4 regions of the Bradyrhizobium sp. CB82 genome follow, and region 3 is predicted to be linked to each of the others. Evidence: predicted binding sites of a transcription regulator. Region 3 holds the regulator's gene; each other region holds the start of a gene.

Region 1 (4,210 bases), 4.2 Mb from region 3:
TTCGAGCGATACTTTCCCGCAACATGGTCGGTATGATTTGTTCGACCGATCGCGGCGGGATTCCAAGCTCAGAAAATCCTGGCATTCCCACCGACGCTACGTTGTCGATCTGCATCAACTCCACCTGATTCCGTGTGATCGGTGGCCTTGGAAACAGTTCCGAAACCCATCCCGCGACATGCCAAGCAGCAAATGGCACGGGAATGAGCATAGGTTGGCGGCGGGCTGCCTGCGCGACGGTTCTGAGAAGCTGTTTGTATGTGTAAATGCGAGGACCAGCGCATTCGTACGTGATTGCGTTCGTTTCGGTCCTCAGAAGTGCTCTTGTGATTGCCTCGGCCACATCGTCAACATAGGCCGGTTGCAATCTCGTCGATCCGCGTCCGAACATCGGATAGATCGGATACTGCTGGAGCAGTTTGAGGATCGTGGTGAGAAACGCGTCATCCGGGCCGAACATGACAGCCGGGCGAACCAGCGTGGCCTCAGAAAATGCCGCGCGGACCGCCAGTTCGCCTTCGCCGCGCTTGCGAATATAGAGGGACGGTGAAGTAGCGTCAGAGCCGATTCCGGAAAGGTGGATGAGCCGCTTGACGCCAGCTCGACGTGCTCGGGCGGCCAATCGCCGAGCCGATTCTACATGCACGGAGTGAAACGTCTCCTGTCCTTGTTCAACATAGAGACTGACCGCATTGATGGCACAGTAGGCGCCATCAAGTGCATTGGCGATCGAACCCTCGTCACGGAGATCGACTTCCACAGATTGGAGGCGCGGGTCGTCATAGCCAAAAAGCTGTCTGCCTCGTTCGGGATGTCTTGATGCAATCCGAACGGACAGCTCAGGCGCCCGGAGAAGGCATCGAACGACGCGACGGCCGAGAAATCCCGTTCCGCCGAACACCGTTACAAGGCGATTATTTGCGGCCACCACCATCTGAGACAGTCTCAAGCAAGAAGGCCCAGCGGAGGCGGCAGGCTCGTCGGTCGTCTGTTCTATCGACGAGCCATCGGTCCGCGTAGGCGAAATCCGCCGGAGCCGGCCATACGCCAACCATCAAGATCGGATAGTGACCGCAGCATCCGTGTCATCTCACCTGCCTGCGTGGTCGCCGGAATTCCTACACACGATCGCGGAGGTCAGTCACCCCTTCCTTTTGGGCACAGTGGTCGCAGCAATAGTAGGTGCCGCTCTTTTCCAAGCCGTGTCCAACGATGCGCGTTCCGCAATGCTTGCACGTCGGGGCCAGAGCATGAATCGCGCACTCAAAACTGTCGAACGTGTGCGCCTGGCCGTTCATCAACACCTGAAAGGCCTTGTCATAGTCATTGCCGCAGGTTTCGCATGTCGGCATTGTACCTCCTTCACGCCGCCCGGCGTTTGCGGGTTCGAGCAGCCTTCTTGGCTGACCTGGAACGTTCAGCGGCCGATCGGCTGGCCGACGCTTTTCCGCCAAGCCTGCCGCCCTTGCGAGACGCTGAAGTGTCTTCTTCGGTGCCCCTACCGGAACCGCTCTTCTTGCCGCCATGGGTTTCTTTGTTCACGGTCGCCCAGGCCCGCCGCTCGGCTTCCTTGTCGGGAACACCTCGGGCTTCGTAGCCTTCCTCAATGTGTTCGGCCTGTCGCTTCTGCTTATCGGTGTAACTTCGTTTGTCGCCGCGTGGCATCACGGCCTCCTTTGACAAGTATCGCTTCTCCTACTCGACGCCCGCTCTCTTGCGCAGTTCGTCAATGAGCTTGGATGCCTCCGCCTTGGTGAGGTCCTTCCCGACCGTGAAGGGCAGGCGTGCTTGTTCTGACAGCGTCTGCAGGTAGGACGCCTGGGCGTCAGTCATGGGCTCGTCCCCCGACACCCAATCGTCGGGATTCTTCTGAATATTGGCAGCGGTTTCCTTGGTGCTCATGGCCGGGCTCCTCGCGCAAGGAACGGCGTAGTTCACTAATTGTTCCTATTCCGGTCCGGTCAATCCAGATTGCCCGGGCGCTCGTTTGCGCGGCCCGCCGAAATATCTCAGTTTGCATTCGTCCCAACCGACGACGGTGTCGCGCCAGCAGAGGCGATGGAATATGCCTCAGCGCCAACGCGGCCGTCATGCGCGCCGTGGCGCTTTTCGCGCGAGGCCGGCCATGTCGGTGTGCTCGCCTTCTCACGGACGGGAGACCCATCCAGCGGCAACTTCGGCGAGGGTTGCAGAGGTACTCTCAGGAAGCGTTCGGTTGAACACCTTCACGGGCGATCCGCCGCCGCTGTCGGCATTCGCGGCGTCGCCGCCCCCTTTGCGCCGGGAGCCGCAATGCCGGCGCTGCGGGGCCGGGCCGGGCCGACGGAGCTTCTTCGGCCACAGGCTCCGGACCGCACGGACGAGCTTCTATAAACTCGAGCACCGCGCGCCCCTTTTGGGTAATGCGCCACCCGCCGTTCAAGCGCTCGACGAGCGCTTGCGAGAAGATGTCCAGATCCGGCACGCGCGTGCCCAAGCGCTTGGTCCGTTCGGCCCAGTCGCGTCCGCTGGTCGCAAGAATTGCCATGTCGCGCTTGAGGTCGGCCATCACGGCGAAGCCGTCCGGGTAGCTCACCAGTACCTTCAGCACGGTGACCTGGAAATTCACCCTTAGCCCCCACTCGGGACCTAACGCCACATCGTCGGCGCTTCGGAGAGAGCCTCCCGGCCGATCTGCTTAAGGCTGACGGGGGACGTCTCGCCTCGGGTCGCGGCTTCCAGGATCTTAGAAGCCACGTGGGTGCGGGCGCCCGTTTCGGTCCGGGAAACCTCTTCGCAGACTTCGTCCAGGACTGCGCGCAAAAGCGCCGTCGTAGCAGGATCGAACATGGGAGACCCCCAAGAGAAAAAACTATCGTATCGCAACCGGTGCAGTGTCGAATTCAAGAGTGTTAAAAAAACTCTCGAACTCTACATTTCCGCTTGGATTTGGCAATAGCCCTAAAATGCGTGTCCCTTGCCGAGGTCGTGAGGTACCTTTATGCCACGGGGCGGCGTACGCAATGACTGCCGCACCAGGTTCAGCGCCGAACGCATGAAGAAATTCATCTGCGAGCAGAATATCGCGAACCTCGAAAGGCTGCTGGCGAAACGGGCGACCCTGTACTGAAGCGGACGCTCGAAGTTCGTCGAACGCCACTGACAGCCAATCAACTCGGCAATCCACGACGGGGACGGATGGCCCGTGTTGCACCACGTCGAGGACCTGACCGAGCAGGTGGAGGGCTGAACGCCGGTCGGCTAATCGCTTCGCTCGCCTAGCTAGTGACTTCCCGGTGGTTCCGTTGACGAAATGCAGCGAGGCGAGGACACCACACGGAAAATCCCGCCTGACCAAAGTCTGCTCCCCGATCCCCGGTCATGAAGACGGTTGCCCCTTTGGGCTGATCATATCCAACGCTCGCGACGACATCTTCTTCTTGAAACTTCGCGACTTCGGCTGGATACTTGGATCAGGTCCTTGGCCATCAGCATTCCGAGGAGGACGAGCATGGCAATCCAGATCGTGATGGACCGTACCGGCGACAGCCGTCACCTTTTCAATCCGGACGACGAACGAGAGCTGGCGAAGGCGGAGCAGCGGTTCTACGAGCTCACCAATACCGGCTTCACCGCGGCAGTCCGGACCGGTCAGGGTCAGGTCTCGCAGATCCGGTCGTTCGATCCGAACGCGGAGGAAACCGTGTTCTTCCCCAGGCTGGTTGGCGGGTGATCGGTCCGCGCGCCATGTTGAGCTTCAGGCCGTCTCGCCCGGGTGAACGCTCGCGCGTGAGAGCGATCCGGGCTCTCCTCATACGACACGGTGCCGAGAGAACTCCGGAGGGCCGCTCGCTGCGGCTCTTGCGAGAGTGGCTATCGCCGGCGCAACGGACCCAGTTCGCGGCAAAGGGCTATTTCGAGGTCGTCGGCGCCGATACGGGCAAGCAGTACAGGATCTACGCGGGCGCCATGACGAACGTCTGCGAGATCGACGAAAAGGACCGTCCGACGATCGGGCTGTGTTTCCTGCCGATGGGCGAGCTGCCGATCGGAGACGTCATGCTCTCCCAGAAGATTGCACTGGAAAGCTGCGAGAGCCGCGCGCTCGAGGTGGCCAGAAGATTCGCTCCGACCGGGTTCATGTTCCGGCGAAATCGGCTTCTTGGCTGAGGCGCGGAGAACCGTTCGATCGGCTGTGGCGCAGCTCGCCCTGCCGAGAGGTGATCGAATG
Region 2 (4,210 bases), 4.0 Mb from region 3:
TTCAGCGGCACGCCGCGCAAGAAGTCCGCCGCCTGCATCCGCGCCTTGCCTTCGCGCTGCAGCTCGATGATGCGGATCGCGCCGTCGCCGCAGGCAACGGTGAGCTGGTCGTCAAGCACGTCGCCCGGCGCGCCCGAACCCTTTGCGAGCTCACAGCGCAGGATTTTTAGGCGCGCGTTCTCGGTTACCCCGGCGAGTTCGCTCCAGGCGCCGGGAAAGGGCGACAGGCCGTGGATGTGGCGCAGCACCTCGCGCGCAGGCTTGGTCCAGTCGATGCGCGCCTCGGCCTTGTCGATCTTGGCCGCGTAGGTGACGCCGTCCTCGCTCTGCTTCCTGAGTTGCAGCCCACCTCGCGCGAGCGCGGCCACCGCGCGCACCATCAGGTCAGCGCCGAGCCGGGCGAGGCGATCGTGCAGATCGGCGGCGGTCATGCTGTCCGAGATCGCAACATGCTCGGCCATGGCGATGTCGCCGGTGTCGAGGCCCACGTCCATTTTCATCACCATGACGCCGCTCTCGGCATCACCAGCCATGATCGCACGGTTGATGGGCGCGGCGCCGCGCCAGCGCGGCAGCAGCGAGGCATGCAGATTGTAGCAGCCGAGCTTTGGTGCATCGAGGATCGCCTGCGGCAGGATCATGCCGTAGGCGACGACGATGGCGGCGTCGGCATCGAACGCGCGGAATTCGTCGAGCGCGTCCTGCGTCTTCAAGGTTTTCGGCGTCAGAACGGGAATGCCGAGCTTTCGCGCGGCATCTTCAACCGGGGTCGGCTGCAACTGCAGCCCGCGCCGCCCGCCCGGCTTCGGCGCACGGGTGTAGACGGCCACGATCTCATGGCCATGCGCGACGAGCTCGAGCAGCGTCGGCACGGAGAAATCGGGCGTGCCCATGAAGATGAGGCGGAGAGGCATCAACAGAACTCACTGCGTTCCCTCCCCCTTGCTGGGAGGGCTAGGGGAGGGGGGTGCCACATGGCGCGCTCTCTCGATTCACGCGCAGACGATGCGGGCGCCTCGTTGCTGGCGCCCGCAAATGATGAGCACCATTTCCTGAGCTACCCCCTCCCCCCACCCTCCCTCACAAGGGGGGAGCAGCAGCAAAAATCACTCCACCGCGCGCTTTGCGGCTTTCTCGAACTTCTTGAACACGCGGTCGCGCTTGAGTTTCGACAAATAGTCGACGAACAGTACGCCGTTGAGATGGTCGATCTCGTGCTGGATGCAGGTGGCGTAGAGGCCCTCGGCATCCTCCTCATGCAGCTTGCCATCGAGATCGGTGAAGCGCACGCGCACCTTCGCAGGCCGCTCGACCTCCTCGTAATATTCGGGGATCGAGAGACAGCCCTCCTCATAGACCGACATCTGCTCGGACGACGCGACGATTTCGGGATTGATGAAGACGCGAGGCTCTCGCGCAGTCTCGCCGTTTTCATCGCGCTTGGCGAGGTCCATGGTGATCAGACGCAGGGGCTGGGCGACCTGGATCGCCGCGAGCCCGATGCCAGGCGCGTCGTACATGGTCTCGAACATGTCGTCGGCAAGCTTGCGAATCTCCGCCGTGACCTTCTCGATCGGCTTGGAGACCAGACGCAGCTGTTTGTCCGGCAGGATGATAATCTCTCTTAAGGCCATGGCGGCGATTTAAGCCGCGCGCCCGGTGCGGTCAATGCGGTGGGGAACGCCGTTAACGTTTCGCTAACCATAAAAATTAGAGCCTCATTAACCATAAAAAATTCACTGCCGGTTAACCATAAATGTTCCCTCTTCGTTCGCGCCGTGCCGCGAATCGGCTAGAAGGGCTGGCATGAACGAGATCGTTTTTATGCTCGGCGACTGGCCGGTGCGCACCGTCGACGCCCTGATCGGTGTCAGCGGGCTGGTCCTCATCCTGCTCCTGACCATAGCCATCGTCATCGCGCGGTCCTCACGGCGCGGGGCGGAACTCGCCATGGCGCAGACCATCCGGGCCGACGAGCTGGAGGAGCGCCTGAGCCAGATGCTGCGCGCCCAAGCTGAGGCCTCCGGGCGGGTCGACGCCATGGCGCAGGCTCTCGCCGGCCGGCAGGCCGAGATGGCGCGCGCGGTCAACGAGCGGCTGGATTCGGTCACCCATCGCGTCGGCCAGTCCATGGAGCACTCGACGCGCAACACCATGGAGAGCCTGCGCGCGCTGCACGAGCGGCTCGGCATCATCGACAACGCGCACAAGAACCTTACCGACCTGACCACGCAGGTGACCACCTTGCGGGACGTGCTCGCCAACAAGCAGTCGCGCGGCGCGTTCGGCCAGGCGCGGATGGAGGCGATCGTCCAGGACGGGCTGCCGAAAGGCTCCTACGAGTTCCAGTTCACTCTCTCGACCGGCAAACGGCCGGACTGCGTCGTGTTCCTGCCCGACCAGCGGCCGCTCTGCATCGACGCAAAATTTCCGCTGGAGGCGATGACCGCGCTGCACGATGCGCGCACCGACGAGGAGCGGCGCCTCGCCACGCAGCGTCTGCGCGGCGACGTGATGAAGCACGTCAGCGACATCGCCGAAAAATATCTCGTCACCGGCGAGACCCAGGAGATGGCGCTGATGTTCGTTCCCTCGGAATCTGTCTATGCCGAGATCCATGACGGCTTCGACGACGTGATCCAGAAGGCCTACCGCGCCCGTGTCGTGCTGGTGTCGCCGTCGCTGTTGATGCTCGCGATCCAGGTGATGCAGCAGATCATGAAGGACGCGCGCATGCGCGATGCCGCCGACCAGATCCGCACCGAGGTGATCAAGCTCGGCGACGATCTGGGACGCCTGCGCGACCGCGTGCTGAAATTGCAGAAGCATTTTGCCGACGTGAACGAGGACGTGCGCCAGATCCTGATCTCCGCCGACAAGATCGAGAAGCGCGCAGGACGGATCGAGGAGCTCGATTTCAGCAAGACCGACGCGCCCGAAGGCCCGCGCCTGGTCGCAAGCGGCCCAGAGCTATTCCCGCGCAAGCTCCAGGCGGGGGAGTGATTTCCACGGTACGCTGTCATGCCCCGCGAAGGCGGGGCATCCAGTACGCCGCGGCGGTCGCGATTAAATCGAGACGCCGGTGAGTACTGGATCGTCCGCCTTCGCGGACGATGACATCGAAAGGAGTGTCGATAGTTCCTATCCCACGCGCAGGAGCGAAGGCCTTTTCAGCCAGAATCTGCTAACACCCCTCCATGACCGCACCCGACGCGACCTCCGGAACTGCCCCGGCAACCGCCGCCGATGCTTCAGCCGCCGCCTCCTGGCGCGAGAGCCTGGCCGTGTACCTGCAGCCGCGGGTGCTGATTGTGCTGTTCCTCGGCTTCTCCTCCGGCCTGCCGCTGGCGCTGTCGGGCTCGACGCTTTTGGTGTGGATGCGGGAATCCGGCGTCGATCTCGGGACCATCGGTCTCTTCGCGCTGGTCGGCACGCCCTACACGCTGAAGTTCCTCTGGGCCCCCCTGGTGGATGCGCTGCACGTGCCGCTGTTCACACGCGCCTTCGGGCGCCGCCGCGGCTGGCTGCTGTTCTCGCAACTCCTCCTGATCATCTCGATCCTGCTGCTGGCGCTGACCGACCCCGCACGCTCGCCGTTCTTCGTCGCGCTCGGCGCCCTGCTGGTGGCGACGACGTCCTCGACGCAGGACATCGTGGTCGACGCCTTTCGCGTCGAGAGCCTGCCCGAGAGCGAGCAGGCAGCCGGCATGGCCTCCTATGTCGCGGCCTATCGCATTGGCATGCTGGTCTCGACCGCCGGAGCGCTGTTCATCGTGTCCGGCTTCGAAAGCACCGGCATTTCGAAGCCGTCCGCGTGGATGTGGGGCTATATGGTGATGGCGGCGCTGGTGCTGATCGGCACCATCACCGCGCTTCTTGCTACCGAGCCAGCACAATCCGCAAAGGCGGAGGCCGCAACGCAGACCGAGACGGCGTTCGCGCGCGTGCTGCACGCCGCGATCGGCGCATTCTCGGAATTTCTGTCGCGCAAGGATGCGCTCGCCGCGCTCGCTTTCGTGGTGCTGTTTAAGTTCACCGATGCCTTCTCCGGCACCATGACGGCCCCGTTCGTGATCGACCTCGGCTTCTCCCGCAACGACTACGCGGCGATCGTGAAGGGCGTCGGACTGGCAGCGACGCTGATCGGCGGCTTTGCCGGCGGTTTCGTTGCGCGGCGCTATTCGCTGGCGACGAGCCTGTGGATCGGCGG
Region 3 (4,210 bases):
GCCGTCGGAGGCCGACCTGCAGGCCGAGGATTAAAAGACGCGTCAGCCGATCGGCAGACGTGTCGGGGTCGTCGTGGTCGTGTGCTGCTCGACGGCCGGCTGCTCTGTCTTCTCGCCGAGCGGCTGCGTCACCGGCAATTGCAGAACGGTGGCACGCTGGCCTTCGACGAGTTGCGTCACCAGCACGTAGTTGCCGTCGGGGAATTCGATCGCATCATGATGACGATCAGGAATGTGCGGATCGACCTTGCCGAACTTGCCGACGCGGGAGTTGACGGTGCGCGTCCAGATCCAGCGATTGTCGTAGCGGACGTTGTCGGCGAAGGCGAGCTCGGTGCCGGGCAGGAGGCAGACGGCAACCGAGAGATCACGCTCCGACGCAAATCCACGCGTCGAGGTGCCGCGGAAAGTTGTCGTGACGATCGTCTCGCCGACTTGAGCGGGGCGGGTCGCAACGGCATGTAGGCTGTAGTCACACATCGGAGTGCTCCTCATGCGAGATAGCAGGTCCGCGCCCCCCGGAGGCGCAGGCCTCTATCAGAGTGGAAGCCTTCGAGTGTATCGCGTTTGTGGGCAAATCTGCGGCCCGTCTGCGCGCCGCCCGATCACATTATCTTTCCTGATCTTTCCCGGCGAACGAGGAACAAAGCCTCTCGCTGCGACTCTATCTTGGTTTACACCATTCACACATCCGAGCTTTTATCACTGGCCGGCAGGAGCCGAGTACCCCGTAGGGGGCCACCTCGCCGGCGCGGCAGGTGCGATCGCATTGCTGCAATTGCGGAATGGCGCGCTTGCCGCGTGCTCCGTCTTGCGGACGGCATGGTGGTGCTGCGCTGCGTCGCTCGCGGAAGCCGATCCCGCGATCAAGGCGCTGCCGAGATCACGCTGAAAATCATCTGTCGCATGGCTTTGTCCTCTGCATTGTGCAAAGCGCTTTCGCGCCTGCAGCGCTCGAGGATGTGGCTCTGCGCAGGGTGTGGGGATAATCGGAGGAAGCGAAAATGCTATCCACCCGGAGCGGACAATCCGTCCGCCCCGCGGCGCCGCGCGATGACCGGCAATCTGCCGGACGAGGGCAATCAATACTTCCGGTACAGCCCGATCAGTTTGCCCTGAATCTTCACCCGGTTCGGCGGCAGGATGCGCACCTCATAGGCGGTGTTGGCGGGCTCCAGCGCGATCGACGCACCGCGGCGGCGAAAGCGCTTGAGCGTTGCCTCCTCGTCGTCGATCAGCGCCACCACGATGTCGCCGGTATCGGCGGTCTCGTTGCGCTGGATCAGCGCCATGTCGCCATCCAGGATGCCAGCATCGACCATCGAATCGCCGCGCACTTCGAGCGCGTAGTGCTCGCCCGAGCCGAGCATGTCCGGAGGGACGCTGATGGTGTGGCTACGGGTTTGCAATGCCTCGATCGGCGTACCGGCCGCGATCCGTCCCATCACGGGCACGGCGACCGGACGCTCGCCCTCGTCGGCGGGAGCGCTTGGGCCCCGCACCTTGCCGAGATTGCCCTCGATGACGCTCGGCGTGAAGCCGCGGCGGCCGGCGCCTGCCGCCTGAAGCTCGGGCAGCTTGATGACCTCGATGGCGCGCGCGCGATTGGGCAGACGACGGATGAAGCCGCGCTCTTCGAGCGCGGTGATCAGGCGGTGGATGCCCGACTTCGAGCGCAGATCCAGCGCGTCCTTCATTTCGTCGAAGGAGGGCGGCACGCCGCTTTCCTTGAGGCGCTCACTGATGAACCGCAGAAGCTCGTATTGTTTGCGCGTTAACATCTCGACCAAGTCCCCCGGTTGACGTCGTTCGATTCCGAGACGTCGGATTCAGCAGAAGCCGCTAGATGCTCGAAACAAATCATGAACGGACACTATATGTTCGATATGTGTTCCGCAACCACTTAATTTTGGGTGAACGCAGCGAAGTTCGCGTCATGCGCGAATCAGATCGCCCTTACAAGGGCAGCCGCAACACCTCGCAAGGTGTGCCTGCCTCGGCCTTCGGCGCGAACGGTGCGCGCACGAGAAGTGCTTGTGCGGCAGCAAGATTCGCAAGCAGCGAGGAGTCCTGGTGGTTGACGGGAAGGGCCACCAGCGTGCCGTCCTCGCGCTCCTCGAGCCGGGCGCGCAGATAGTCCTCGCGGACGTCGTTAGGCCCGACGTCGCACCCAAGCACGGCGCGCTCGCGGCGGTGATGGACGCCAGAGCGGCCTGCAAGCGCGCGAATCAATGGCACCATGAACAGGAAGCCGCAGACATAAGACGAGACCGGATTGCCGGGCAGGCCGATCACCCGCATCGCGCCGAGGTGGCCGTGCATCATCGGCTTGCCCGGCCGCATCGCAATCTTCCAGAACGCCATCTCGAAGCCTTCGGCCTGAAGCGCCGGCCTGACCAGATCGTGGTCGCCGACCGAAGCCCCGCCGGTCGTGATCAGGATGTCGGCGCCGCTCTCGCGGCCCCGGCGGATGCCGGCCGTGGTCGCCGCAACGGTATCGGCGGCAATGCCGAGATCGATCGTTTCGGCACCCTCGGCCCGCGCCAGTGCATGCAGGGCGTAGCCGTTGGAAAAGACGATCTGGCCCGCGCCGGGCGTCGAACCCGGCATCACCAGCTCGTCGCCGGTCGCGAGGATCGCGACCTTGGGCCGGCGGCGGACGGCAAGCGCCGGGTGGTTCATGCCGGCCGCCAGCGACAGGTCTCGTTCGGTGAGCCGGGCTCCTGTCCTCAGAAGCACCTCGCCCTCGTGGAAATCGACGCCGGCCGGACGGATGTGCCGACCAACGATCGCGGCCTCCTTGATCGTGACGCGCCTGTCGTCGGCGACCGTGTCTTCCTGGATCACCACCGCATCGGCGCCATCGGGGACCACGCCGCCGGTGAAGATCCGCACTGCTTCACCCGCGCCCACCACGCCGGTGAACGGTCGACCGGCCGCGACCTCGCCGATCACGGTGAGCTCTGCGTCCACCGTCGCCGCATCGGCCGCGCGCACCGCATAGCCGTCCATTGCCGACATCGCCTGCGGCGGCTGCGTGCGCCGCGCCGCCACATCGCGCGCCAGCACGCGATGGTAGGCGGCTTCCAGTGCGACCATCTCCTCCGCCACGGGCTCGACGCCCGCCAGCACTGCCGCGAGCGCATCAGACACCGGCATCAGGGCCACGGACAAAACTCCTGCATGGAAAATCAACATCCCGGTCGGGCTCAGCGTTCTAGCCGAGTGCAGGCGTCGAAGCAAAAGACAGGCAGACGGGGCGGAAGTGATGGGCTTGTCGTTTCGACGGTGTAGCGCGGGGAGGGAGAGCGAGGCACCGCGACGGGGGATGCCGGGATCGATGGCGCGCGGCCGGGGGGAAGTCGAGACCATACGGGCGCAAGGTGGCGACTGGACCAACTCGTGGGTCGAAAGTGCTTACCGGGGTCGCCGCGTGATCGTTTCGATGACGAGAAAGACGGGAATGACGGTGGCCAGACATGCCACGGCGACGACCAGGCTCACGGCTAACATCAGGAGGCTCCCGTTTCGTTGTCCGGATCGACGTCGGGCGCCCTCAGTCCGACATCCTTCTCCGGCAGCGGATCAGCCTGCGCTTTCAGATCGGCCGCCTTGCTCACCAGCTTGGCGGAGAGCTGCGAATTCGACGTTGACTTGGCGAATTTGAGAAGGATCGAGGCTTGCTTGTTGAAGTAGGTCTTGCCCAACACGTTACGCATCCGTCGTAGAGAAACCCAACGGGCATATGACTCCGGAGTGGCAGATCCGTTCCGGGAACTCTGTGCAAAAATACACAGAGTGACTTGGTTCCACATCTTGCTGAAAAAGTTCCTGGATCCGGCGGGAACGAGACTGCGAGCGACCGCAGCAATGCGGCCGCCTAGAAGCCCAGCGCCTTCAGCGCCTCACCGACGTCGTGAGGCGATGTCACGTGAACCGCGGTCAGCCCTCGTGCCCGCGCGCCTTCGATATTTTCAGCGAGATCGTCGAAGAACACGATTCGCTCGGCGGGTACTCCGATCGCGGCGACGACATGGTCGAAGGCCTCCGCATCGGGTTTGCGCAGGCCGATGCTCGAGGACAGATACAGCTCGCGGAAATGGCCGAGCACGTCGGCATATTCCCTCGAGAAATATTCCACATGCGGCCGGTTGGTGTTGGAAAAGGCGTAGAGCGGCACGTGCTTCGCAGCGCGCGGCAACAGGCTTGC
Region 4 (4,210 bases), 1.7 Mb from region 3:
TCTTGCCGGTCTTGACCGTTTCACCGATACGGAATTGCCACTGCCAGACGCCTTGTATCGCCGTCTTGGCCACAGTGAACTCGATGCCCCTGTGATTCATGGCCTACCTCCACGATTCACCGTTGGTTAACATAACATGTTGAACGTCATAATATTCCCCCGGTGCATCAAATTTGCCGCTAAGCCATGGATAATGCAAACAAATCCTTCCGTACGGTGCGAAACCCGGCGATGAGGTGTTGCGAAATATGCTGGCCTCGAATGGTGCAACGCAAAATTTCGGCAGGGCTAAGGGAACCAGCCGGCCGACCGTGCATTGGCTCGGCAAGGATTTATCCAAAACCATTCGGCTCAACACCCGGCGACCCGGCAACGCGTTCGGATTCCATGAAACTGATCGTCGACCTCCTCAAGTGGGTCTGGCAACGCGACCGGGCCGAGACAAACGGCTACAATCTGCGCGCAAGCGAAGGGGACGATCGTTCGAGCATGGCAGATTTTGTGCGCATCCTTCAGATGCACGACCGGGACGGTGGGCGGACCAACTATCCGAATTGACCGGGTGCGGCGGCCGGGGCAGGAACTTTGTTCATGGCCGGAGAACCACGGGTTCCGCGAGCGACATGTCAACGAACGACATGCGGCATGAACGCCCATTGCAATGTTTGAACACACATGACACCGCTAGGTTTCACGATATGGTACCTGACTTGACCTCGTAAGAAACTCGACCTCGTAAAGTGGGCTGGCTTCGGAATCTCATGTTGCGCTGGGCTGCGCGAAACTTTTCGCTGGTCTGTCCGCATTGCAGGCAGCCGGCATCGCCTGCCGTCTTCGGGCGCGGGCGTTACAGCCTCGGCGAGGAGAGGCTAGCTTGCGAGCGATGCGGCGAGACGAGCCAGATCACCTTCTGGCGCTTCGAGGGACTGTCGAAACTGCCGCCGCCTGGCTGCGGCGGCGAGCCATCCGCCGGGCCGCCGCTAGCACCCGGATCGCCTCGCGGGGCGAGATGAGGCCGCGGCAAGTGCCTTGCTTCGCCCGTGTCGGGTCGAAAGACAAAAGCGCCTCTTGCTCGGCATTTCCGGTTGCTACAGCCATTTCATGTTCGGCGCGATCCACCGCCCGACTTGCCTGATCGCCGCCGCCGCCATTGCGAGCCTGCCCGCAACCGCGGTGCCCGACGTCCTCAAACACTGGCTACTGTCCTGGCTGATCTCCTGGGCCGCGATGCTGCCTGTCGTGGCGGCGGCCGCGATCAGATCCTTCTCGGTGCAGCGGACGCGCAAAACCGCTTCACACTTTTCCGGATGATGCTGATTGCGGGACAGCGAACAAAAAAAGCCCCGCCGGGGAGAGCCGGGCGGGGCAGAAGGTTATTGGAGGCTGAGGTGCTGGGCTGCAACACCGTAGCCAAGCAAAGTTAACCCGCGCAGCTTACAAGGAGCTTACAGGCAGAAGTGGGCGATTGACTCTTCAAGCCCAGATTGCGGCTGGGTCGCCTTGCCATCTCAAGGACGAATCCCGTCCCAATTCCGACACCCACTCGCAGAAATTACGACACAGCGATTGAGGAGACTCTGCGAGTTCGGCGACGCCATGGGGGAACGTGGCCCGCCGATCAGGGGGTGGCATATGGATAACGTAGAGCGATCATTCGCCGCTGCGACGGCGATGGGTTTTGTCGTGTTGGTCGTGGGGCTCATTCTGCTGGCCGTGCTGTAGGCCGGCACGCGCGGAGAGACAGAGGCCGCTAAAGCGCGATGAGACTGGGATGAATCGTCATCGCGCTTTAGAGGTTGTTGTTTGTGCATGATCTCCGCGCAAACGCGTTTCCGCGCTTGTCGCGAGGGAAAACCGCTTCACACTTTTCCGGATCATGCTTTAGGCGGTGCGGCCTTGCTCGCCGCCGTCCTCAGTTTTGGACCATGAGAGCGAGCGACATTGCGGCGGCCTGCCAGCCCCTTCAGTCGTGGTCTTGGGAGCACGAGACTGGTGGCCGGATCGAAAGTTTGTCAGCGACAGCGCAATCCTGAAGACAGCCGAAGACATCTTTCCACCGTTCCTCGATCGGCGCCCGGCGATAAACGGGCTAAAAGGCTGTCGAAATCACCTTGGCGTCACGTGGATCACAATTGGCCCGGCTCCTTTGCATGGGGTTGTTTTCACGGATTTTGGTGTGAACCCGAAACCGTCTCCACCCTGAGCGGTTCGGCGCCCCGCCGGGATGGCACCAATTGCCCACCTCTTACGCCTAATCCATCTGGTGGATGAACAGGTTGTGGCAGCTGACGAACAAATTAGGACACTGCCGAATTCAAATTAGTACACAGAGGGTTAAATGCGGACAGTACCGTCGAAGCGCAAAAGAACATATTGCGAACCTGGAACAAACGGTGTACGTTACTTTTATCGCCGACCTGCTTCGCCAACCGTTTGTCGCGACGCCGAATCCCCGCCATAAGGAGCACGACCAAATGTCCGCTACTGCCCTGCGTATCGTCGAAGGATCTTCCATGGACAAGAGTAAAGCCTTGGCTGCCGCGCTCTCTCAGATCGAGCGCCAGTTCGGCAAGGGCTCGGTGATGAAGCTCGGCAAAAGCGACCGTTCGATGGACATCGAGGCGGTGTCGTCCGGCTCGCTCGGGCTTGATATCGCGCTCGGCATCGGCGGCCTGCCCAAGGGGCGCATCGTCGAGATCTACGGGCCGGAATCCTCAGGCAAAACGACGCTGGCACTGCACACGGTGGCGGAAGCGCAGAAGAAGGGCGGCATCTGCGCCTTCATCGACGCGGAGCACGCGCTCGATCCGGTCTATGCGCGCAAGCTCGGCGTCAACATCGACGACCTCCTGATCTCCCAGCCCGATACCGGCGAGCAGGCGCTGGAAATCTGCGACACGCTGGTGCGTTCGGGCGCGGTGGACGTGATGGTGATCGATTCGGTCGCGGCACTCGTGCCGAAGGCCGAACTCGAAGGCGAGATGGGGGAATCGCTGCCCGGTCTCCAGGCGCGGTTGATGAGCCAGGCGCTGCGCAAGCTGACGGCCTCCATCAACAAATCCAACACCATGGTGATCTTCATCAACCAGATCCGCATGAAGATCGGCGTGATGTACGGCTCGCCGGAAACCACGACCGGCGGTAACGCGCTGAAGTTCTACGCCTCGGTCCGCCTCGACATCCGTCGCATCGGCGCGATCAAGGAGCGCGACGAGGTCGTCGGCAACACCACGCGCGTGAAGGTGGTGAAGAACAAGCTGGCACCGCCCTTCAAGCAGGTCGAGTTCGACATCATGTACGGCGAGGGCGTGTCCAAGATGGGCGAAATCCTCGATCTCGGTGTCAAGGCCGGCATCGTCGAAAAGTCTGGCGCCTGGTTCTCCTATGACAGCCAGCGCCTCGGCCAGGGCCGCGAGAACTCCAAAGCGTTCCTGAAGGCCAACCCGGACGTCACCGCCAAGATCGAGACCGCGATCCGGCAAAACTCCGGCCTGATTGCCGAGCAAATTTTAGCTGGCAATCCCGAGCGCGACGCCGACGGCGAGGAGCCGACGGAGGAGTAGGGCTCGCGCAGGTAAAGTTTCGCGAGGAGCGGGCGCTGAGGACGTTGAGTTGCCGACGTCTTCGGCGCCCGTTTCGTTAAGCCGTTGGCCTCACTCCGCAGCCTGCGCGTAGTCGCTCACCGGCGGGCAGGTGCACACGAGGTTACGGTCGCCATAGACGTTGTCGACGCGGCCCACCGGGCACCAGTATTTGTCGGTGCGCGAGGTGCCGGCGGGGAAGCAACCTTCGCTGCGGCTGTAGGCGCGCTTCCAATCGTCATCGGCGATGTCGTGCACGGTGTGCGGCGCGTTGCGCAGCGGTGATGCCTCGATCTTGAAGCGGCCGCTCTCGACCTCGGCGATCTCCTTCCGGATCGCGATCATGGCGTCGCAGAAGCGATCGAGCTCGGCCTTTGATTCCGACTCGGTCGGCTCGATCATCAGCGTGCCCGGGACCGGGAAGCTCATAGTCGGAGCATGGAAGCCGTAGTCGATCAGGCGCTTGGCGATGTCGTCGACGGTGACGCCGCTCGTCGTTTTCAGCGGGCGCGGATCGATGATGCATTCGTGCGCGACGCGGCCCTTCGCGTTCTTGTAGAGCACTGGGAAATACGCATCCAAACGCGCCGCGACGTAGTTGGCGTTGAGGATTGCGATCTCGGTCGCGC

What was found. Region 3 encodes LexA, which represses DNA repair genes until DNA is damaged. Its sites were predicted from a motif close to TGTTCNNNNTGTGTTCNG; they were not measured.
Region 1: QA640_RS04360 (DUF3072 domain-containing protein) is a predicted target of LexA. The motif match lies at 1,932-1,949, and genes of this name have one in related genera.
Region 2: rmuC (DNA recombination protein RmuC) is a predicted target of LexA. The motif match lies at 1,758-1,775, and genes of this name have one in related genera.
Region 4: recA (recombinase RecA) is a predicted target of LexA. The motif match lies at 2,365-2,382, and genes of this name have one in related genera.

The regions. Positions count from the first base shown of each region.
Region 1 covers NZ_CP121650.1:917,495-921,704, forward strand. Annotated here, with positions in the region: gene QA640_RS04350 (complex I NDUFA9 subunit family protein) at 1-934, opposite strand, end outside; gene QA640_RS04355 (plasmid stabilization protein) at 1,363-1,665, opposite strand; gene QA640_RS04360 (DUF3072 domain-containing protein) at 1,696-1,902, opposite strand; gene QA640_RS04370 (hypothetical protein) at 2,201-2,608, opposite strand; gene QA640_RS04375 (hypothetical protein) at 2,629-2,829, opposite strand; gene QA640_RS04380 (hypothetical protein) at 3,491-3,712, shown strand; gene QA640_RS04385 (hypothetical protein) at 3,769-4,149, shown strand.
Region 2 covers NZ_CP121650.1:9,140,679-9,144,888, reverse strand. Annotated here, with positions in the region: gene fmt (methionyl-tRNA formyltransferase) at 1-914, opposite strand, end outside; gene def (peptide deformylase) at 1,107-1,634, opposite strand; gene rmuC (DNA recombination protein RmuC) at 1,807-3,003, shown strand; gene QA640_RS43275 (MFS transporter) at 3,198-4,210, shown strand, end outside.
Region 3 covers NZ_CP121650.1:5,144,011-5,148,220, reverse strand. Annotated here, with positions in the region: partial or broken gene QA640_RS25075 (ComEC/Rec2 family competence protein) at 1-34, shown strand, start outside; gene QA640_RS25070 (hypothetical protein) at 43-480, opposite strand; gene lexA (transcriptional repressor LexA) at 1,083-1,781, opposite strand; gene glp (gephyrin-like molybdotransferase Glp) at 1,957-3,168, opposite strand; gene QA640_RS25055 (hypothetical protein) at 3,513-3,719, opposite strand; gene QA640_RS25050 (HAD-IA family hydrolase) at 3,881-4,210, opposite strand, start outside.
Region 4 covers NZ_CP121650.1:3,425,565-3,429,774, forward strand. Annotated here, with positions in the region: gene QA640_RS16355 (hypothetical protein) at 1-100, opposite strand, end outside; gene QA640_RS16360 (hypothetical protein) at 388-558, shown strand; gene QA640_RS16365 (DUF2798 domain-containing protein) at 1,102-1,311, shown strand; gene recA (recombinase RecA) at 2,475-3,563, shown strand; gene gcvP (aminomethyl-transferring glycine dehydrogenase) at 3,654-4,210, opposite strand, start outside.